Linked DNA regions of Stratiformator vulcanicus. The protein of the gene in region 1 interacts with the protein of each later gene in a pairwise test. Links are inferred from orthologs where the notes say so. Each region holds a gene or a part of one and is shown on either strand. Other genes may lie near its edges.

What was found.
Region 2: the proteins of aceE (region 1) and nth interact in binary tests that used the Escherichia coli proteins (3 or more experiments, as listed by UniProt). The link is inferred for Stratiformator vulcanicus from one-to-one orthologs.

Annotation. Positions count from the first base shown.
Region 1 is NZ_CP036268.1:913,374-919,113, reverse strand. Bases 1-3,249 are described here. They hold aceE (pyruvate dehydrogenase (acetyl-transferring), homodimeric type), read right to left. Parts: upstream 2,910-3,249; coding sequence 201-2,909; downstream 1-200. Other genes in these bases: Pan189_RS03400 (2-oxo acid dehydrogenase subunit E2), read right to left, coding at 1-9. Also shown: Pan189_RS03390 (L,D-transpeptidase family protein), read right to left, coding at 3,250-4,620; DNA-processing protein DprA, read right to left, coding at 4,749-5,740. UniProt on the Escherichia coli protein: Component of the pyruvate dehydrogenase (PDH) complex, that catalyzes the overall conversion of pyruvate to acetyl-CoA and CO(2).
Region 2 is NZ_CP036268.1:2,306,132-2,322,167, forward strand. Bases 9,037-11,956 are described here. They hold nth (endonuclease III), read right to left. Parts: upstream 10,883-11,956; coding sequence 10,190-10,882; downstream 9,037-10,189. Other genes in these bases: Pan189_RS09065 (Gfo/Idh/MocA family protein), read left to right, coding at 9,037-9,427; dcd (dCTP deaminase), read right to left, coding at 9,539-10,117; Pan189_RS09080 (LON peptidase substrate-binding domain-containing protein), read left to right, coding at 11,189-11,887. Outside these bases: Pan189_RS09020 (hypothetical protein), read left to right, coding at 1-116; Pan189_RS09025 (tRNA (cytidine(34)-2'-O)-methyltransferase), read left to right, coding at 163-633; Pan189_RS09030 (hypothetical protein), read right to left, coding at 636-1,142; Pan189_RS09035 (sulfatase), read left to right, coding at 1,315-2,784; Pan189_RS09040 (acyltransferase family protein), read right to left, coding at 2,753-4,033; Pan189_RS09045 (DUF455 family protein), read right to left, coding at 4,120-4,863; Pan189_RS09050 (PspA/IM30 family protein), read right to left, coding at 5,024-5,566; Pan189_RS09055 (RNA polymerase sigma factor), read right to left, coding at 5,775-6,368; Pan189_RS09060 (lactate racemase domain-containing protein), read left to right, coding at 6,564-7,802; more of Pan189_RS09065, read left to right, coding at 7,955-9,036; Pan189_RS09085 (FAD-binding oxidoreductase), read left to right, coding at 12,168-15,047; Pan189_RS09090 (hypothetical protein), read right to left, coding at 15,094-15,684; Pan189_RS09095 (bL17 family ribosomal protein), read right to left, coding at 15,787-16,036. UniProt on the Escherichia coli protein: DNA repair enzyme that has both DNA N-glycosylase activity and AP-lyase activity. The DNA N-glycosylase activity releases various damaged pyrimidines from DNA by cleaving the N-glycosidic bond, leaving an AP (apurinic/apyrimidinic) site.

The DNA.
Region 1 (5,740 bases):
TTCGATCATTGCTTGAACGAGTCAGGGGCGAGGAGGAAGGAGATAAAAGTTAAAATTCAGTGTGAGAAAAGCCCGAAGCGCGAGCGAGGGATTTCGCTCTTAAGACATCGCATTACCACGATGCCTTAATTTGGTTTCTCGTGCACGCGTGGTGTTCTCGATTAAATCCCTTGCTTGCGCTGCGGGCTTGTTTCGGGCCGCTAGGCCTTGATCGGGTCAATGGTTTCGGGGTTGATGCCGAAGTCTTTAAGAATGCCGGGAAGCTTCGACTTGTCGAAGTGGCCGTCCTCTGCGAGCGCGGCCAGAGTCGCGTAGACGATGCTTTCGGCGTCGACTTCAAAGTGTCGTCGCAGGTTGTCACGCGTTTCGCTGCGTCCGAACCCGTCGGTGCCGAGCGCAACGTAGCGGGTCGGAACCCACTCGCGAACCTGATCCTGCACGGCGCGAATGTTGTCACTGGCGGCAATGACCGGACCGTCGATGCCGTCGAGTTGGTTTTCGAGGAAGCTCTTGCGAGGCGACTTGTCGCTATTAAGCCGGTTCCAACGAGTGCAGGCGCGAGCCTCACGCTGCAATTCGTTGTAGCTGGTCACACTCCAGGCGTCGGTTCCGATCCCGAATTTCTCGGCGAGGATATCCTGAGCTTCCCGCACGCAATTCATAATCGGCCCGCTCCCGAACAATTGCGGCCTGACCGATGCCTTCGACTCTTTGCCTTCGAGCGTGCTGCTGAATTGATACATGCCCCGGAGGACGCCCTCGCGGATATGCCCGTCGTCATCTTCGGGCATCCGCGGCATCTCGTAGTTGTCGTTGTAGACGCTCAGGTAATAGAAGACCTGCTCGCCATCGGCGTACATCCGACGCAATCCGTCCTGAATGATGACGGTCAATTCGAAGGCGTAGGCGGGGTCGTAGGCGACAAGGTTGGGGATCGTCGACGCCATCAACTGGCTGTGCCCATCCTGGTGCTGTAAGCCTTCGCCGTTCAGGGATGTCCGGCCGCTCGTTCCGCCGACCAGAAAGCCTTTGGTGCGGCTGTCGCCGGCGAGCCAGCAAAGGTCGCCGACCCGCTGAAACCCGAACATCGAGTAATAAACATAGAAGGGGATCATGTTGTAGCCGAGGTTGGCGTAAGCCGTGCCCGCCGCAATGAAGGAGGACATCGCCCCGGCTTCATTAATCCCTTCTTCGAGCAACTGCCCGCTTTGCGATTCTTTATAGTACATCAATTGATTGCGATCGACCGGCTCGTAGAGCTGCCCGAACGGCGCATAGATGCCGACCTGCTTAAAGAGGCCTTCCATGCCGAAGGTGCGGGCCTCGTCGGGAATGATCGGCACGACGCGTTTGCCGATGTTCTTGTCCCGCATGAGCAAAGCGATGATCTGCCCGAAGACAAATGTGGTGCTGGCGGACTGGCCTTCGCGGGTGCCTTCAAGGTATTTCGAGAAGACATCCAACGCCGGAATCTGCAGGCTCTCATCGGTCGGTCGTCGCGCTGGGACGAAGCCGCCGAGTTCTTTTCGCCGCGAGTGGAGATATTCGTATTCGGGTGATCCGTTCTCCGGCCGCAAGAAGGGCGGTTTTTCCTGAAGCTCTTCGTCGGTGAAATTCAGACTGAACCGCGAGCGAAACGCCTTTAATTCGTCCGGAGTCATCTTCTTGGCGTTGTGGGCGACGTTCTTGCCTTCACCCGCGCTGCCGAGTCCCCAGCCCTTAATTGTTTTCGCCAACACGACGGTCGGCTTGCCGTTTCGATCGGTCGCCTTCTTATAAGCGGCGTAAACCTTGCGCTGCGAATGGCCTCCGCGACGCAGGTCGTCGATTTCTTCATCGCTGAAGTGGCCGAGGATGCGGTGCAGGTCTTCGTCATCCCCGCAAATCTGCGCACGGTTCTCAGCGCCCGACTCAATGCTGAGACGCTGGTACTCACCGTCGACCATCTCTCCGAGGCGTTTGACGAGTTTGCCCTGTTCGTCTTTCTCGAAGACCTTATCCCAGGTGCTGCCCCAGACGACTTTGAGCACGTTCCAGCCCGCGCCGCGGAAGATGCCTTCCATCTCCTGGATAATTTTGGCGTTGCCGCGGACCGGTCCATCGAGCCGCTGCAGGTTGCAGTTGATGACCCAGATGAGATTGTCGAGCTTTTCGCGAGCGGGCAGGGTGATCGCCCCAAGGCTCTCCGGCTCGTCCATTTCGCCATCGCCGAGGAAGCACCAGACGTTCGATTTATCGGTCTCCATCACTCCGCGATTCTTGAGGTATCGCAAAAAGCGTGCGTGATAGATCGACGTGATCGGCCCGAGACCCATGCTGACCGTGGGGAACTGCCAGAATTCCGGCATTAGCCACGGGTGCGGATAGGAGGACAGGCCGCTGCCGCGTGGCAATTCGCGGCGGAAATTCTCCAGGTGCGACTCTTCCAACCGCCCTTCGATAAAGGCGCGGGCATACATTCCGGGCGAGGCGTGCCCTTGGAAGTAGACCATGTCGCCGGTGTGGTCGTCGGTCCGGGCGTGGAAGAAATGGTTGAAGCCGACTTCGTAGAGCGTACAGGAGCTCGCGTAGGTTGAGATGTGCCCGCCGATGCCGTCTTCGTGCTTGTTGGCCCGCACGACCATCACGGCGGCATTCCAGCGGATCAGCCGCCGAATCTTCTGTTCCAATTCCATGTCACCCGGGTATTCGGGCTGTTGCGACAGGGGAATCGTATTCTGGTACGGCGTGGTAGCGGAAAACGGCAACACGACGCCACGCCGGGCCGCCCGCTCCTCCAACTGCTCAAGCAAATGGCCGGCTTCTTCCGGCCCGTAGCGATACAGGATATCTTCGAGCGATTCGTACCAATCCTGGAGCTCCAATTCGTCGATGCCGGAGGCGGGCTCGGCGACGGTCTCATTCGACATGCGGTCTGTTCCGTACAATGGCTATACTGAGGCCGTGTCGCCGCTTCGTCCTGCCGAACGAAAACTGACACCGGCACGATGGCGAGAGGCTAACCTGTCTGACGGACCGACGCACGCGAAAGCGACATTTCAACGTCGCCCGATGCTCGGTCCATCACGATTGAGCCAGAGATTGTACCAGCCGCATTCAGGCACACCAACCTTGGTGGCGAATGACGAGCCCGGTTCGAAAGACGCGAAGTGTCGATCACGCAACAAGCCGCGCACGAAGTAAGCGGATCGACGCAATAGATCCGTTTACTTCGTGCGCGGCTTGTAAGTATGTCTTCGAGAGCCGACGCTACGGTTGGACGGTAATCACCGAGCCGTCGCTGAGCATATCGAACAGCTCGGCAGCATCTTCATTTCGCAGCCGAATGGTGCCAGGACCGCTCGGCCGACCCACGAGATTCGCATCATTCGTCCCGTGGATCGAGACGGAGGATAGGCGGCCCGTAGCGTCGGTCAGCTTGATCCGAAACCCGCCGAGCGGATTGGCGGCCGATCCACCGGCCACCATCGTTCCGTCAGGCCCGCGGTAGTCAGGATTGATCACCCGTCCGGCCACAAGGTAGCGGCCCGAGGGAATCGGGGCATCCTGTCCGAAACCGGTCGGGTAACGGCGCACGTATTGACGCTCCTTGCCTAAGTGCAAAGTCAGCACGAAATCGGATTGATCGATCGTTGCGCCAAACGGCCCGGTCACGACCTTCAGTTTCGTGCCCGGGGTCAGCTTGAACGAATTGAGTCGATTGAGTCGAGCCAGATACTGCCACGAAACGTCATATTTGCGGGCAATTTGCTCGATCGACTCGCCGGCTTTGACCACGTGGTCCGCTTGATAGCGATCGCTGAGCCGAAAGAACAACTTTGCGGCAGTCCGATCGATTTTCTCAAGCAACTCTCCCGAAGGCCGTTCGGACCCCCAGAGAGCTCGACTGAACAGGCGATTGGCGTCGCGAAGATTCCCCTCAGCCAATTTCGCATCGGCGATTTGCAACCACTGGCTCAGTTGCCGCGGCGAGGCAAGCTGTTCCGAACTGAAGTCTTCATCGGTCCGCCCCAAGTTTGCCGAGGTCGTCGGCGGAAGCACATGCTGGTCGTCAGGGTGAAACGATTTGATTGCGAACGCGTCGGTTGCCCCTTTCTGAGCAGGCCAGCCATCATCGACGCCTTCGTTCCGTACAGAAGAGGCCGGAATCACCGCGCCGGCTTGAGACCTCACGGCACGGTCCGGGCCATCGATTTCGGCGGTCCGGGCCGGTTCGGTCGGCGGCCACTGCGGCGGCACGCGCTGCGGCAATGCCGCAACCTGATCGCGCAGATTTAATTCTTCCGGAAATCGTGGCTCAGCCTGCTGGGGCGGTTCACTCTGCTCGAACACGGCGAGGTCGACATCGGAATTTTGGTTGTTGTTAGTCGCCTCGTGAGCAGACTCGTCGAAGTCGTTGTTCACCAGCGTACCGGGAACGTCGAGCTCGCTTTCCGGCAGCAAGTCTTCAACGGCTTCGGTTCCCTCACCATTGAGGTCGGTGACTTCGATGGCATGCTCCGGATTCCAGCCGGTCGGCCACATTTCGAAGTGCCACATCGTCAAGCCGCCGAACGCCAATAAGGCGACGGTCCAGATAAAGGCATCGTACGGTCGATCGCTGCGAAGGCGGGAAGCCATGGGATTTTCCCTGAGATGAAATGGAAGCGCGCGAACGCTAGCAAACCTCGGGGAAGGTGCCTACACCAATTTCCCGCACCGGGGTTGACACGCGCTTCGCCTCGGAGGGCACGTGAGAGACCGGCCCGTCACGATGATCGGACGATGCGATTTCCCGGGAGCCGGCGGACCAGCCGCTTCATCTCCAGCATCGTCAGCGTTGCCAAGGTCCGCCCCGGTTCGATTGCCGCCCTCTCCAGAACAAGGTCGACCGCCTCCGGCTGCGCCGCGACGGCATCGAGCACCTGCCGCTCCTGATCGGTCAGCAGTAACTCGGCCGGACTGGCGACGGTACGCTCTTCGGAAGGCTCATCTCGATCGTTCTTCTTCGGCCGGCGGCCCCGTTCGGTAACGGGAACGCGAATCGACTCGCGGAGCGGCCCCAGCGCTTCGAGCACGTCATCAACGCCGCGGATCAACGTCGCTCCGTCGCGGATCAGATCGTGACAGCCCTCGCTCGCTCCGCTGTCGATCGGGCCGGGGATCGCAAAAACCTCCCGATTTTGTTCCACCGCGTGACGGGCCGTGTGCAGCGCCCCGCTTTTCCGGGAAGCCTCTGTCAGGATCACGCCGAGCGACAATCCGCTGATGATGCGATTCCGCTGTGGAAACAGCCCGGCGAGCGGTTTCTGATCAAGACGAAATTCCGTCACAATCGCACCGTTCGCGGTGATCTCATCGGACAGATCCGCATGTTCCGGCGGATAGACCGTTTCCATCCCGGTCGCGGTCACGGCGATCGTGCGTCCGCCCGCATTCAGCGCGGCACGATGGGCATGGCCGTCGATACCGCGGGCCAGACCGCTGACGACCGTCACCGCGGCCCGGGCGAGTCCGCCAGCGATCTTCTCCGTCTGCCGCTGTCCGTAATAGGTGCAGCCCCGTGACCCGACGATCGCCAGCGCGAGCTGGTCCTGCGGCAACAGTTCTCCCCGCACATACAGCACCGGCGGAGCATCGGGCAGTTCCGAAAGCATCGCAGGGTATTCGTCGGTCCCCTTCAGGATCAATTTCACACCGAGTTCATCGCACCGGCGAAGTTCCCGCTCCGGCTCGTCCGACTGGGCAGCCGCCGTGATCG
Region 2 (16,036 bases), 1.4 Mb from region 1 along the record:
TCGTTTACGGGGTCGGGTCGAATGGCATCGATGACGGTCGCGATCCCTCCTTCGGCAGCGACGGAGAACCGCTTGACATCGTCATTCAGCAGCAATCGCTGCCCGGCGCAGATTAAAGGTTCAGTTTGCCAAGCTGAATATTTTAGGACTCATCAATCACCAATGTCATTCCTCCACATCGTCCTGCATCGTCCGGACATCCCTCAGAATGCCGGAAATATCGGTCGCACTTGTGTGGCCGTCGGGGCGAAGTTGTGGTTTGTGCGGCCGCTCGGATTTCGATTGGACGATCGTTATCTGAAGCGGGCGGGGATGGATTATTGGCAGCATCTTGACTGGGAAGCGGTCGATGATTGGCGGGAGGTGCCGCGGCGGTATCCCGAGGCGACGGTGTGGTGCGTTGAGAACGGCGGCGGCCGCACGATTTGGGAAGCGACTTTCGAGCGAGGCGATATCCTGCTGTTTGGCAGTGAGTCGAAGGGCCTGCCGGAGTCGATTCTGGCGGAGCATCGGGCGACCACAATCGAGTTGCCGATGCGGCCGGAAGTGCGGAGCCTCAATCTCGCCAGCACCGCCAACACCGTTGTTTATGAAGCGGTGCGGCAGTTCGGTGGTCAGATTGATTTGTCTTGAGATTAGTAATGCGCCCGATACTGCGGCGATTTATAGTTCGCCTGTTTGCTGGCCCATTGCCAAAAGAAGATGCAGGCCAACGTGATGGCCGTCACAGCGATTAAAAAGATGACGAGAACGAAGTTGCTCTCGGTCCCCGCGGGACGTGATGATTCTTCGACTCCCCATAGAAAGACAACCTCAATACTGTCTCCGACGCTCAGTGAATCGCGGCCCGGCGGTGTCCAACTTTTGCCAACGACCTCTTCGCCTCGCCGGTTGGCTTCATCTTCGGTTTCTATCGAGAACCTCACCCGTCTTAAGTTCTCGTTGTCTTTGCCTTTCGGCTGCGAAATGCTCGTCACTTTGGCATCCGCACGGGTTCCAAAGACGCGATAGCGGACCTCTTTCAGCCCGTAGTATCCAACGAATAGGCTGAGGACGAGCACGAATCCCCAGAAGCGGACGGCCCGCATCATGCGGCGCTCATCTTCGTCGTAGCGGAGGCGGTCAAATAGTAGATTTAACATGGTCGGTCAGGTAGGGCCGAGACTTCTGGAAAACGTATCGACGGTGTGCTGAGATGGTGATCGCCCGTAGCATATTTTGCAACTCAGAGAATCATGCCGTCCCTTGTGTTCGCTGCGATTCGTCGACTAGGTTGAGCGTGATCGCTCAAGGAAATATTGATAGGTTCTGCCCATGCTTCGTCTCATTGTCGCGTTCGCGTTTCTAGGTCTGTCGCATCAATTGGTGATGGCTGCCGAGCGACCCAGCGTGGTGTTGTTTCTGGTCGACGATCTCGGATGGACCGATCTTGGTTACGCCGGCAGCGACCTTTATCAGACCCCGAATATTGACCGGCTCGCCGCGGAGGGCGTGCAATTCACGAATGCATATGCGGCGTGCAATGTCTGTTCGCCGACACGCGCCGCCGTGCTGACGGGGAAGTATCCGGCGCGTTTGAATCTGACCGACTACATTGAGGGGCACACGTGGATTACGAACCGCAAACTCGAACTTCCTGACTGGACAAAGAAGCTGCCGATTGAAGAAGTGACGATCGCGGATGTCCTCTCGGAAGCAGGCTATCAAACCGCGCACATCGGCAAATGGCACCTGTCGCCGCGGTCGGTCGAAGGACGGATTGGCTACCTGCCGACCGACCAGGGTTTTGACGTGAACGTCGGCGGCGGACACATGGGGCTGCCCGGATCCTATTTCTATCCGTACGGTCGCGGGGGACGGCAGGTTCCGTACCTTCCCGAAGGCGGAAAGAAAGGCGACTACCTGACCGACTTGCTCGCCGGGGAAGCGTGCAAGCTGATTGAAAGCTGGAAGGACGAACCGTTCTTCATTAATTACTGGTTCTATACGGTCCACACGCCCATTCAGGGCAAGCCGGATTATATCGAGAATATTTCACCAACTGTTAAGAGAGAGTCCGTGCATCACAACGCGGGTTATGCCGCGATGGTTCGCTCGCTCGATGACGCGGTTGGAAGAGTACTCGACACATTGGAGCAAAACGGCTTGGCTGAGGAGACGCTAATTATCTTCACGTCAGACAACGGAGGCTTGGATAAATCAGGCAGAGGCCCGACGAGCAATCATCCGCTTCGTCAGGGAAAAGGCACCGTCTACGAAGGAGGCGTGCGCGTACCGGCGATCATTAAGATGCCTGGCATTACGAAGGCCGGCGGCGTGTGTCATGAGCCGATTATTTCGGTTGATTACCTGCCGACGGTCCTCGAACTTCTCGCCCTGAATGAAGAACTCCCCGCCGAGGTCGACGGCTCAAGTCTTGTTCCGCTCTTAAGAGACCCGGATGTTAATTTAGAGCGAGAAGCCATTTATTGGCACTATCCTCACTATCACGCCGTGGGAGCGCGGCCTCACGGGGCGGTGCGGTCCGGGAAATACAAGTTGATTGAATTCTACGAGGACGACCGACTCGAACTTTATGATTTAGAAACCGACATTCACGAAGATCACAATCTGGCGATGGAGCGACCCGCGATCGCACAGCGGCTCTATCACTTACTTGACAGGTGGCGGGGCGAAGTCGGTGCCCAAATGGGCGCGCCGAACCCCGAGTACGACCCGTCGCAGGCGACCGGTCGGAAGACCGATGCCGGGATTACGCCGCTTCCGCCGGTCCGGGAGCATTAACCGGTGCTCGGGCCGAATCGGATTTCGGCCGCACGAACAACTTGCCATCGAGCAGCCGCTCAATCCACCGGCCCATGACGAAATGGCGATACGTCACAAGGCAGGTGGCCCCGACGAGGGGCACGGCGATGAAAAACTTCAGCGTCGCGGCAATCGGCACAAAATAGAGCGCGGTCGCAACCGCGCCGACGAGGCCATGATGGAGGAGATAAGTCCAATAACTGGCGCGGGCTAGGAAGCGGCAGCGCTCGCTCTTTCCAAAGTTGCCGAGCGAGAATAATCCGAGATGCCCGAAGGTTGCCGTGGTGGCGAATGCGGCGAGGAGCAATGTGCGTAGATGATCGGTCGTTGCAAGGCGGTCGCCCGCCAGCGTCTCGTGAACGACTGGCAATAGCAGCACAAAGACGGCTGCCGCTGCGGAAAGATAAACGATCCAACCTTTGCGCAGCGCGGCAAGCGGGTCATCGCAACGATGTAGAAGCAGGCCGAGACCGAAAAATAAGGTGCCGTGCAAGAACTTCGGCGGATAGGGCTGAAAGTCGTGCTGAAATCCGAGGTAGACCTCTGGCGACCAGTGAAAAATTGCGAGGCATCCGGCGAAGGCAACTAGCGGAGCAAATCCGAATGCGATCGGTTTCGAGAGAAGGTCGGCCACTCGCAAGTGCATCGAAATTCCGCGTTTTCGCAGCATCGCCGAGGCCGCCGAGATGGCCGCGACGCACAGGCAAAGCCGGAAGAGGTACTGGAGGTACCACAGGTGACTTGGCCCGAACAAATGGGTCTTGATGTCGTGCGGAATCGTCATCCGAAAGACTTCTCGCCACGTCGCCTGCTGCGTGAGGCCGAAGCCGACGCACCAGATGACGAGATCTGCGAAGACAAATACGATGCCGATCGTGAGCAGGGGAATGAGCAGGCGCTGCGTGCGGCTGGTGATCAGTTTCCACGCCCCGCGTTCCGCCGTTTGCGCAGCGAGATAGCCGCTCATCAGAAAGAAGACGGCCATCACCCAGCCTTCGATCCACCAGAAGGCGGCATTGGCCAGCGGACTCGGCTGATCGATCGGCACCGGCCAGACCAGCCCCGGCATCGGCCAGATGCAATAGGCGTACGCGGCGTGAAGCACGATGACCGCACCGGTCGCCCAAACGCGAATCGCGTCGAACTCAGGAATGCGACGAGATGTGCGCAATTCGGAATTCGATTTCGGGTGCGAAATCGAGACGGTCGTCACGTCGGGTTCGGCCATCCCTGCTAGCGCCGCAAGAGGAATCGGATCGGTACGCTGCGGAAGCTAGGAAAAAGCGGACTCGGCGCGTAGATCACCTCTCTCGTTTAGCCGCGACCGTCAGGGAGCGCGCTGCCGCTCAACCGCGCAATAAACTCCTCCCCCATCCCCGCCGCGCGGCGGGGTTCGTCGTGGAATTGGTCGCCGATGGCTTTGTCCGCGCGGAGCGGGTAGTGGAGGTGCTGGTTGAAGACCTCCCAGTCGTCGCTGCCGGGCGGCTTTAGCTTTCGCAGCCAATCGAGGCCGAAGCGCACGTGTTCGATTTCGTCACGGTGGATCGCGCGCATGATGCCGGCGCTTTTTTTGTCGCCGGCGTCGAGGAAGTACTGCTCAAACTCCAGTGTGTGGTCGAGATTGCGGCCCTCGAACACCAGCGGCAGCGTCGCAAGATAGTCGAGCACGCACTCGCAGGCCTGTGACTTTTTCCAGATGTAGCAATTCACCGGCAACGAACCGAACGGCTGGCCGAGTTCTTCGGCGCGGCGGAGGTGCATCAGGGTGTGCTTTTGCTCGTCTCGCATCACGTCGATCAGCCCTAGTCGAAACTCGGGCGGGGCTTCCGGGAAGGCGTGCAGGACGAACGCCATGACCTCCAGCGCCTGCAGTTCATGATTGGCCATCACGTGGTGAGCAATCGCCTGTTTGGCCGGCTCACGAAGGGCGGGACCCTTCGGCATGGCGGGGGCGGTTTTGGGAGCGGCAAACTGAAGGTTGTCCGGCCGGGCCGGCTCGACCGGGCGACGTGGCGGCCCCGGCGAGTCGTCGGTAAGCGGCAATTCGGGAGGCAGCAATTTTTGTTCGAGCGACGGGCTTTGCAGTACCCGTTCGGCAAAGGCGGAAAGCTCCATGGATTCCTTCGGCAATTCCAGAGGGGCTCGGCGCGGTTGCGACATTAAATCCTGTGTCGCAAACGGGGGCCGGAGATCGTCGGACAAACATTGGAGAGCGTCTTCAACCGCCGAGTTCTTTCTTGAGCGCGGCGAGCTCGTCATCGACCGATTTTCTTCGGCTTTGCTCCTCGGGAGACATCGTGGCGGCGATTGCAGACGCGGCCGGCGCGGCGTCGGCGGTGCCGGATAGCTCGGCCTGCTTGCGACGGGCATCGTTCATGCGTCCCTCCAGAGCTCGGAGGGTCGTTTCCAGATGGACTCTCGTCTTCTCCGCGGCCCGCTGCTCCTGTTCGAGTCCCGCGATGACGTCCTCGACCTCTTGCTTGCGCATCAAGGCCAGGCGAGCGGCCTCCTCGTCTCCATCGGCGATGCGTTTGCGAGCCTGTTCCATCCAGATTCCGACTTGAGCTTGTTGCTCTTTAATCTCGCCCTTGAGCCGCTCGACGTTCGCCGAAGCCGTCGTGACGCTGCGGCGCGCCCCGGCGATCCCCTGTTCCATTTCGGCGAGAATTTCCGAAAGCGCCTCCGCGGGATTCTCCGTCTTGCCGATCAGGTCGGAGAGATTGCAGGTGACGATATCGGTTAGTCGACTGAAATAAGGCATGATTCAACTCTCCTCGCCCGCCGTATGGTGCGGACGTGAACGGTCCTGTGAGCGATTCGGTTCACCGGCGCGGGCCTTAAAACGGCATTGTGGCCGAAAAAGCCATTCGGGTTGTAGTGATCGCGCGGACTGGTGGGCGACCTCCGCTCGTCGCTGGGAATCGAGTGCGAGGGGCCGATCAGTCCGACAAGTTCCCGGCCGTTTCATCTCACGTCTCCTGCCGCTCAGAGGGATCGGTCAGCCCGATTCGGGCCAGGCGAGCCTGCAATTTTTCGCGGGCCAATCGCAGGCGACTCTTCGATGTCGCGACCGACGTGTCGAGGGCGTCGGCCACTTCCGAGAGCGTCAAACCTGAGTAGTGATGCATCGTGAAGGTCAGCCGCTGTTCTTCGGGCAATTCTTCAAGCATGTCGTCGACGATCGCTTTGAGTTCGCGATGTCCCGCTTTGACTTCCGGCGGCAGCAGTCCGTCAGAAATCAGCGTCAGGATGTTGACCTCATCGTCCGAGCCGGGGCGGACCGAATGGACCAGTGCGTCATTGGTGCGTCTCCGGACGGTATCGATCAACAGGTTACGGGCGATGCGGAACAGCCATCCGCGGAAGCGGCCCTGAGGTAGGTAGTCCCACGATTGATTGTAGACACGCAACAGCGTCTCTTGGCTGAGATCTTCGGCCAGTTGACGGTCGCGGGTGTTTTTGAAGAAGAATCCGATTAGCGGGGACTGATAGCGCTCGACGAGCTGCGCGAACGCATCGCGTGCCCCGGACTGCAGGCCGATCATCAAATCGTCGTCACTCATCCGGGAAGCTGCGTCGGCGATTGGTTCGGGATTGAACAAGGCTGGGAAAATCGTTGCGGTCCGGTCCTTGCGGCCAATCTCTCGATTGCTGCCGGACTGCAGACGCTTAACATAAGGTGAAAGAGCAGGCGCCCCAACAGAAGCCGTGGGCGAATTGTCCGTTGTGATTCCCTCCTTCATTGAAGCCTCAACATTTTGCTTCCTGAAAACACGCATCAGTATTCGATTCACTACGGAACGGATCGGTGCCTTGAACTCGACCTGCCTGTCGAACAGGTGACGGGCCATTTTACGGGGCCCGCAAGACTTGCCGACGTGACGGCGACGCTCGAATCGGCGCTCGACGATCCGGTCGAATTTCCAAAATTGGAGGAATCGGTCATCCCCGGCGATCAGGTTGTCGTGGTTGTCGATGCTCGGACCCCGCACCTGCCGGAGCTGACCGCAGCCGTTATCGAACGATTGGTCCGAGCGGGGATCGATGCGGATGGAATCACGGTCGTGCCGAGTTCAAAGACGATGGCCGACAGCGGAGACGTTGCCGAGAGCACTGAAGATGCGCGGTACCAAAACATCAAGCATGATCCGGGATCGGAGGCGGCCTGTCGCTATCTGGCTTCAACCTCGACTGGGGAACGCATCTATCTTTCGAGCCATGTCATTGATGCGGATGTCGTGATTTCGATCGGCCTGACGGCATTCGATCCGCTGTTGGGCTACTGCGGCACGAACAGCGTGTTTTACCCATGGCTCTCGAACGTGGAGGCGATTCAGCGAATCCGAGGTGCGGGGCATCGTGAACTCGGTCCCGACGACGAACGTCCTCTCCGTCAGACCGTTGACGAAATCGGATGGTTGTTGGGGACGCAGTTCACCGTCCAAGCGGTCGCCGGGGCAGGGGGCGGTATTTCCCAACTGCTGGCCGGCGGCACGGAACCGGTGTTCCGCCGACTGAAGCGTTACCAAACGGAAAGTTGGAAATTGTCTCAGCCCGAGCGGTCGGAGACCGTCGTCGTGGCGGTCGACTCGGCACTGGGCGACTCCCCCGGGCAGGCGTGGTCTCGCCTCGCTGCGGCCGTCGACGTTGCCCGCAGGTTGGTTTGTCGGGACGGTCGCATCGTCGTGCTGACCGATCTCAGCGAGGAACCGCCCGCAGAGATCGCGGCGCTGGCACGTTTCGATCAACCGATTGACGTCGTCAGTGCCCTCAAAAGAGAAAACGCGGCGGTTGACCTCGGCGACACGTCGCGACTCGTTGATGCGCTCGATTGGGCCCGGGTCTATCTGTTGAGTCAGCTCGGCAGCGACCTCGTCGAAGACCTCTTCTTCATCCCGCTCGAGCATGAAGACGAGGTTCGCCGCCTGCTCTCGAGCGAAGACGAAATTCTGATCGTCGGTTCCGCTCAGCACGCGTTCGGCGAAGTGCTCGACTGATCGAAGTTCCCCAATGCCCGTTTGCATCGCTGCGGACCGGGGGAGTACACTTCGACATACTCTGATAGGTTCGTCAGCGAAAATTCGACGACACGAAGATTGTCATCATCTCGCTGATCCCGCCCACTCCAACAGCTCTCAGGTGTATTGTGATGTCGAATCCAACAAATACCGACCGTCGGAAATTTCTCGGCCAGTCTGTCGCCGCCGCGGCAGCCGCTTCCCTCGCGCCCTTCACGTTTCCGACCGCACTGGCCAAAGCGAAGCAGGACGTCAACAGCACGCTTCGCGTTGCGGTCCTCGGTCTGCGCAGCCGGGGTAAGACTCACCTGAACGGCTTCATCAATCGGAACAACTGCGAGGTGGTTGCGGTCGTCGACCCCGACGAAGGTGTCGGTCAGAAGAAGGGTGTCGAAGAGGTCTACAAGCGGACCGGTAAGCGGCCTAAATACTACAACGAGTGCCGCGCGGCCGCCGACGCTCAAGACATCGACATCTTCAGTGTGGCGACACCGAATCACTGGCACGCGCTGCAGGCGATTTGGGGCATCCAGTCGGGCAAGGACGTCTATGTCGAGAAGCCGGTCAGCCATAACGTCGAGGAAGGTCGCCGGATCGTTGATGCGGCCCGCAAGTACGACCAAGTCTGCCAATTCGGGGCGCAGTGCCGGACGATGAAGGGCACCCGCGAGATGGTGCAGTACGTCCTGAACGGCGGCATCGGCGAGGTCAAGCTCGCTCGCGGTTTGTGCTACAAACGCCGCAAGAGCATCGGCCCGGCCGGCTCGTATGGCGTGCCGCAGGGCGTGAATTACTCCGAGTGGCTCGGCCCTGCACCGATGCTTTCAGATGTGCCGCGAAAGCAGTTCCATTATGACTGGCACTGGCAGTGGCCGTATGGCAACGGCGACCTCGGCAACCAGGGTATTCATCAGATGGACGTCGCCCGCTGGGGCCTCGGCGTTGAGAACATCGGTGACTCGGTCGTCGCGTACGGCGGCCGGCTCGGCTACGAAGACGCCGGGACGACGGCCAACACGGAGGTTTCGATTCACACCTTCCCGAATGGCAAAAAGCTGGTCTTCGAAACCCGCGGCCTCGAGACGGACGCCTACAAGCAGGCGAAGATCGGGGTGATCTTCTACGGAAGTGAAGGCTACGCCGTTCAGCACAGCTACGGTCGGTCGTCCGTCTTCGACAAGGATTGGAATAAGGTCAAGAGCTTCGGCGGCGGTTCCACGAATGACCACTTCGACAACTTCGTCGAAGGCGTTCGCAATCGAGACCGCACGGTCCTGAATGGTGAGATTCTCGACGGCCATCTCTCCAGTGCCCTGTGCCATCTCGGCAATATTTCTTATCGCCTTGGCGAGGAGTCGAGCGAATCCGAGATTCGCGGAGCTCTTGATGGCAACGATGAAGCGGTCGAAACCTTCGACCGCACCGTCAGTCATCTCAAGAAGAACGGCGTCGACCTTGGGAAGACACCTCTGGCCTTGGGGCCGAAGCTGATGATCGATCCGTCGAAGGAGAAATTCGTCGGCGTGCGGTCCGAAGAAGCCAACCCGATGCTGACTCGCGAGTATCGCGAGCCGTTCGTCGTCCCTTCAGCAGAGAGCGTGTAATCGGAACGATTGTAAGGTTGATGAGACAACGACAGCCGTTGCTCGCAATCGCAGTCGTTCACGTGAAAAGAAGGCCCGTGGTTCCGGCGAACCGCGGGCCTTTTTAGTCGCTCAGCTTAACCCGGAATCGAAATAGGGTTCATCATCGAACGTGAGCTCTTTCTGCGGATCGGGGAGCAGTTCTTTGTAGAGCAGGCTCGGTTGGATATCGCGGTTGTTTTGATACTTGCCGCCGGTGTATTCGCGAATGTCGCCTTCGACGGTGTGAAAGAAGATTTGGGCGATCTCGACGCCCGGATAGATGCGAATCGGTTGGACGGAGAACATTTCCAAAGTCCAGTAGCCTCGGAAGCCGACGTCACCGAAGCCCGCAGTCACATGCACGAACAGACCTAGTCGGCCGATGGACGAGCGGCCTTCCAGCATCGGTACCAAGTTGTGCGTTTCCGTCATTTCGACGGTACGGCCGAGATAGAGCCGCTGCGGGGCGAGGAGCAAACCTTCTTCGGGAATGATCTTCCTCGTCGCGTTATTGGGCCGCCGCATATCGAGTTCGATGTCGTCGTAGACCATCAGCTCGTTGTGCAGCGTCAGATTGTAGCTGTTCGGATTGAGCCGACTTTCTTCGAACGGATCGATCTTGATATCGCCGCCGAGGCGCGCGTGAATTTCGGGGCCGGTCAGAATCATTGACAGAGGTGATCGGTAAGAGGTAAGTGGTGAGGGACGTTAAAGCTCTATGTTATTGAAACGACAAAGGGATCATTCGAGCGGGTCGAGGCCGACGCGTGGGCAGACCGAAAGCAGTGGGCAATCGGTGCAGGCTGGCTTCCGGGCCTTGCAGATTTGCCGTCCGTGATGAATAAGCCGGTGCGAGTAGTCGATCCAGTGTTTCTTCGGCAGCACGGCCATCAGATCACGTTCGATGATCTCGGGATTCTTACTTCGTGTCAGGCCGAGCAGATTGCTGATCCGCTTGACGTGAGTATCGACGACCACGCCACTGGGGATGCCGAACGCGACCCCGAGTACGACGTTCGCGGTCTTACGGCCCACGCCGGGCAGCTTCACTAATGAGTCCAAATCCTGAGGGACTTTGCCGTCGTGGTTTTCAACCAGCCCGCGTGCCATGCCGAGAAGGCTCTTGGCCTTTGAGCGAAAAAAACCGCACGACTGGACCAGCTTTTCCACATCGGCCTGCTTCGCACGAGCGAGTTTCTCGGGCGTCGGGTATTTCTTGAACAGGGCGGGGGTCGTCAAGTTGACCCGCTCGTCGGTGCATTGGGCCGAGAGGATTGTCGCCGCCACCAGTTCATAGGGATTGCGGTGCACCAGCGCGCATTCGGCATCGGGATAGGTTTTGGCCAACCGACGCACGATCGTGCCGGCCCGCCGGCGCTGGTCACTTGAGACGCCCGCATCACTGGACTTCGACTTCGCGGTTGCACGCGGCAACTGAATTCTCCGTGATTTCCGAGCAGATAAGGCAGTACGATTCCGCCGTGAGAGTCTAGGCGAAGAGCAGGTGCGATACGAACCTTCGGCGCAATCGAAATTTCGAGGGGCGGCGAGGTCGTGCATTGCAGTCACGATAGCCGCGCATTTGCCGATTCAGTGATGCCGATTGTCGCGTTGCTGACGCGGATCGATCAGCCGCAATAGAGAAATACCGAGCAAATAGTCTGTCCTTCAGTGGTCCGGCGCATAAAATTGACGGATTCCAGCGGAGTATTCGAAGACCACTCATCGATTTTTCAGACCATGGAACACCCGTTCGACCTGTCGAGCCAACTCGAGAACTTTTCCGGTCGGGTACCGTTGTTCCCGCTGCCTAATGTGGCGTTCTTTCCGCACGTGCTGATGCCGCTGCACATTTTTGAGCCTCGCTATCGGCAGATGACGGCTGACGCGTTGGAGTCCGATCGCTATATCGCGATGGCGGTTTTGCAGCCGGGCTGGGACGACACGCCGGAGTTTCACGAGCCTGAGATCTACGATCACGTCTGCCTCGGAAAGATCGCGGCCGAAGAGCAACTTGAGGACGGCCGCTACTACCTGATGTTGCAGGGGCTAGCGCGAGCCAAGGTGCTGTCCGAGGAGACGAACGATCTGCCGTACCGCGTGGGTCGGCTCGAAGTTCAACAGGATCGGGCTCTCATCCCGTCACAAATTGACCGCGTTTCGCGTCGGCAGGAATTGATCGCACTTTTTCAGAAAAAGTATCCGAAGGTCGAACTGAAAGGCGTGATCGAGTCGGCGACCGACCCGATCGTCTCCCTGGGACTCGTTTGTGACGTCATCGCCTCAGCGCTGGGATTGTCGGGACCGATGATTTACAAGATGCTCTGCGCCGATGACATTGACGATCGCAGCGAGATTATTCGCGAGATCCTCATCAACGAGGTCGGGCCGACCGGACCGCTGAAACCCGAATTTCCGCCGAAATTCAGCTCCAATTAGAGCCTGTGGCGGCTTCTGCGCACAGAAACTCATCGAGTTTGTATTAATCGAAGCCGGAACCCGCTACTTGACCGGGTATTCAATCACCGTCTTCGATTTGCCGGTCGTACTCGACCTCTCGTCGCGAGACGCGTTTTCTTTCAAACGCCGCAACGAACATCGTAGCGCTCCGCTTTTGTTTTTCTCTTCACCCAACTAATTTGACGGTTGGCGGCACTGAGCAACTTTCCGACGAATCATCGTTCGTCGACTTGGTCTTCTTTCGGTATCGAGTCCTCGTTTGGACGATCTACGACAACGCCTCGCGGACGAGTTGAGCGGTGATCTGCGAGGTGAGATTCGCACCGATCCGGTCACCCGATCGATGTATGCGACCGATGCGAGTTTGCATCGGGCCGTCCCATTGGGTGTTGCGTTTCCGTTCGACATCGACGACGTTCGCGCGATCGTCCGGTTCGCCAACGAAGAAGATACCCCCCTGATCGCTCGGGGAGCCGGAACTTCGACGACCGGAGCAGCGCTGGGACCGGGCCTGATAGTCGATTTCTCCCGTCACATGCGGCGCATGCTCAGCCGCGACGACGAATACGTCGATGTCGAACCCGGGGTCGTTCTGAGTGAATTGAATCGTCAGTTGCGTTCGACCGGCCATCGGTTCGGCCCCGACCCGGCCAACGCCGCGGTCACGACGGTTGGCGGAATGATCGGTGTCAATTCGTCCGGCTCGCGGTCCATTGCCGTCGGCGACGTGAGGCGTCACACCGCAAGAACCAACGTCGTCCTCAGCGATGCCGAAGTGCTACGCACCGGAGCAGATCGATCCGACGACGGAGGACAACATCATTCGGCGAGCGGAATCGTCACTCGGATGGAGTCGCTGCTGGGCGAGCGTCAGGAGTTGATTGAGAGATTGCAGCCGCAGCGCGAGCGTGACAGTTGCGGATATTTTCTTCGCCTGAAGACAACTGGCGGGCCTATCGACCTGACACCGCTACTGGTCGGGTCAGAAGGAACGTTGGGGCTTCTGACGCAGGCCCGGCTTCGCATTGAGCCAATACCGCCTCATTCGGCGGTCTCGCTCGTGCTGTTCGAGTCGCTCGACGATGCGCTCGCCGCAGCGGTGTGTGCCGCTGATTTTCCCATATCGGCTTGCGACCTATTCGATCGTCGGCATCTTTCACTGGTGCGTGAAACCGAAATCCAGTTTGAAAAATTAGTGCCGCGTGCTGCCGGCGCCGCGCTGTTGATTGAAACCGAGGGCGAAGAAGCGGGCGATGTCGGCCGCCGCATGGCTGACGTTTTGCACGCCATCGAAGATGTCGCGGCAACGGCCGATGTTGCCGCGCAGGCCGTTTCCGGATCGAAGACGGCCCTGAGTGTGGACGACCTGTGGTCCATCCCTCGGAAAATCATCCCCCGCCTGACCCGGCTCGGCGGCGAACGGCGCCCGGTCCCCATCGTCGAAGACATCGCCGTCCCGCCGGCCGCGCTGCGCGACTTCGTCCGCAACGCGCAGAACGTGTTTCAGCGTTATGAAGTGACCGCGACGATGTACGCCCATGCCGCGCACGGTCAGATTCACTTCCGCCCGTTCTTACCCGGCCCCGGCCCGGAACGTGACCGGCTGCTTGAGGCGATCCCGCGCGACCTGTACGCCGTCGCAATTCGGCACGGAGGAGTCATCAGCGGTGAGCACGGCGACGGACTGTCACGCTCCGCGTTTCTTCGCACGCAACACGGCGAACTCTATCGCGTCTTTCGCGAAGTCAAAGACATATTTGATCCGCACAATCTGATGAATCCGGGAAAAATCGTCACCGATGATCCCCACGTGACGATCCGACGGCTCCGCCAATCAGTTGACTCTGAAGCCCTGCCGCAACTTCAACTTCGCTGGTCGGCGCCCACGGCGACTCAAGTTGCTGCCGATTGCAATGGCTGCGGCAACTGCAAGAGTCGAAGTGATGCCGGTCGGATGTGTCCGGTATTTCGAGCCGACCCTGCCGAAGCATCGTCACCTCGCAGTAAGGCCAACGTATTCGAAAGTTTCTTGAGGGGAGATGTCACGGCGACCGACCTTGCGTCGCCGGCCGGTCGCGACCTGACCGACCGCTGCTTTCAATGTCTCCAATGTCGCAGCGAGTGTCCGGCCAACGTGGATATCCCGAGCTTGGTGATCGAAGCGAAGGCGGCGCAGATTGCCGTCGATGGAGCCGCGTGGCCCGATTGGGCATTGAGCCGGGTCCACGGGATCGGCGACCTCGCCACCGCCACCGCGTTTCTTAGTAATCCTCTGTTGGCCAATTCCACCGTCCGCTGGATGTTGGAACGGACACTCGGCATCAGTCGGCATCGTAACCTGCCGCGTTTCGCCCGGCGTCCGTTTCTTCGCATCGTCCCCCGTAAGAACCGCGAGCAGGCCACGAAATCAGGTGACGACTTTGCCGCCGCCTATTTCGTCGATCAGTTCGCGAACTTTTTTGAACCCGAGATCGGTCTCGACCTTCTGCGGCTGCTCGACGCGGTCGGTGTTCGATGCGTCGTACCGGCCGGACAGACCGCTTCCGGCTCTGCGATGCTGGCTATCGGCGATATCGAAGGAGCACGGACTCTGGCCGATCAGAACGTCCGTGTTCTCGGCCCGCTCGCGCGGCGCGGCTTGCCAATTATTTGCACAGAACCATCGGCCCTTATTTCGCTCAAAGAAGAATATCCGCGGCTGCTGGACCATCCCGATGTCGCGGTGATCGCGAAGCATGCCGTCGACGCCGGAGTCTTTCTGCGCGAGTACGGCGATCAGCTCAGTCGGCTCAATTCCGACAGCCTTTTAGATACGACGATCGCCCATCACGAGCCGTGTCATTCGCGCACGCTTCAGACGCAACGGCCCTATGTCGACCTGCTTCGCTATCTCGGCTCCAACAAGGTCGAGGCGATCGACGAAGGCTGCTCAGGCATGGCCGGCACGTACGGGCTGACCGCGCGCAATTATGATTCGTCGCTGGCAATCGGTCGACCCTTAATTCAACGCTTAAAATCAGGAGCGTTCGATGTGGGAACATCCGAGTGCAGCGCCTGTCGCATGCAGATGGGGCACCGCTCGGGGCTGAAGGCGGTCCACCCGATCCGCCTGCTCGCCCGGTCTCTTCCAAGCCGGTAGGAGGAGCGTTGACTCTCGACGGAGCGATCGCTTCTTCGCGATTCGCTCACGCGGAGCTTCGTTCATCGACTGCGATCAGTTTCGGGATCGGTACTTTCAGACCGACGACGCCACCGTGCCGCGTCGCCAAGTCATCGAATGACGAGGCCAGAAAGCCGACGATTGATTTGGACGGGCGGCCCTTCAAATACTGCTTGGCCAACTCCGCCATGTGTGCATCGTAATTGGCCTGGCTGCCGGTATGCGCGAAGCAGCGTCCTTCGAAGCGACGAATATCGCCGTTGAACTGCGGGCTGATGTGATACAACTCGTGCAGTGTGGTGACGAGCTTTTCCTGCGGCGAATGATCGAGGAATCGCGGCAGGTAAAATGTCAGTAGATAGAGCAGTTCCTGCTCGCCAGTAAATATCCGCTGCACCGTCCAAGTGCGACCCCGCCGGCGCTCGGTCAACACGCCGCCCGCGAACCGCATGGGGGTCAGCTTCGCCTGCAGCCCGTGCGGCACTCGGCGTCTCGCCTGCGCGTACGTGACGCCGACGGCATCCATGCGGATGTGCTGAAACTCCGGGATGCGAAGACAAACGTCTTCACAGAGACGGCGCATCGCGGCGCTGAAATCGAATGGCGTATTCGGCATGGCGAAGTCAGGATCGGTCTGCGGACAATGCAGAGTTTTACCTGTGCATCGTTTTTCCGCAATAGCGATCACCGCGCCGCCGGGGGCGCGATCAATACTCGCCTACGACTTCTGATCCTCATCTTCCGCTGCCGATTCAGTCTCATCGGCTTCTGCTTCGGACGCGGCGGTCGCTTCCGGTGAATCGGTCGAGTCGTCGACTTGTTCCGTCGATTCGGCTGATTCGTCCTCGGTCGTCTCTTCCTCGTCGTCAGTCACCAGCGGCGCCTGCGACGGCGCTCGGCGAGTACGATCTTTCACGCCGACGAATTCGATCAACGCCTGCTGACCGTTGTCGCCAAGGCGACGTTCT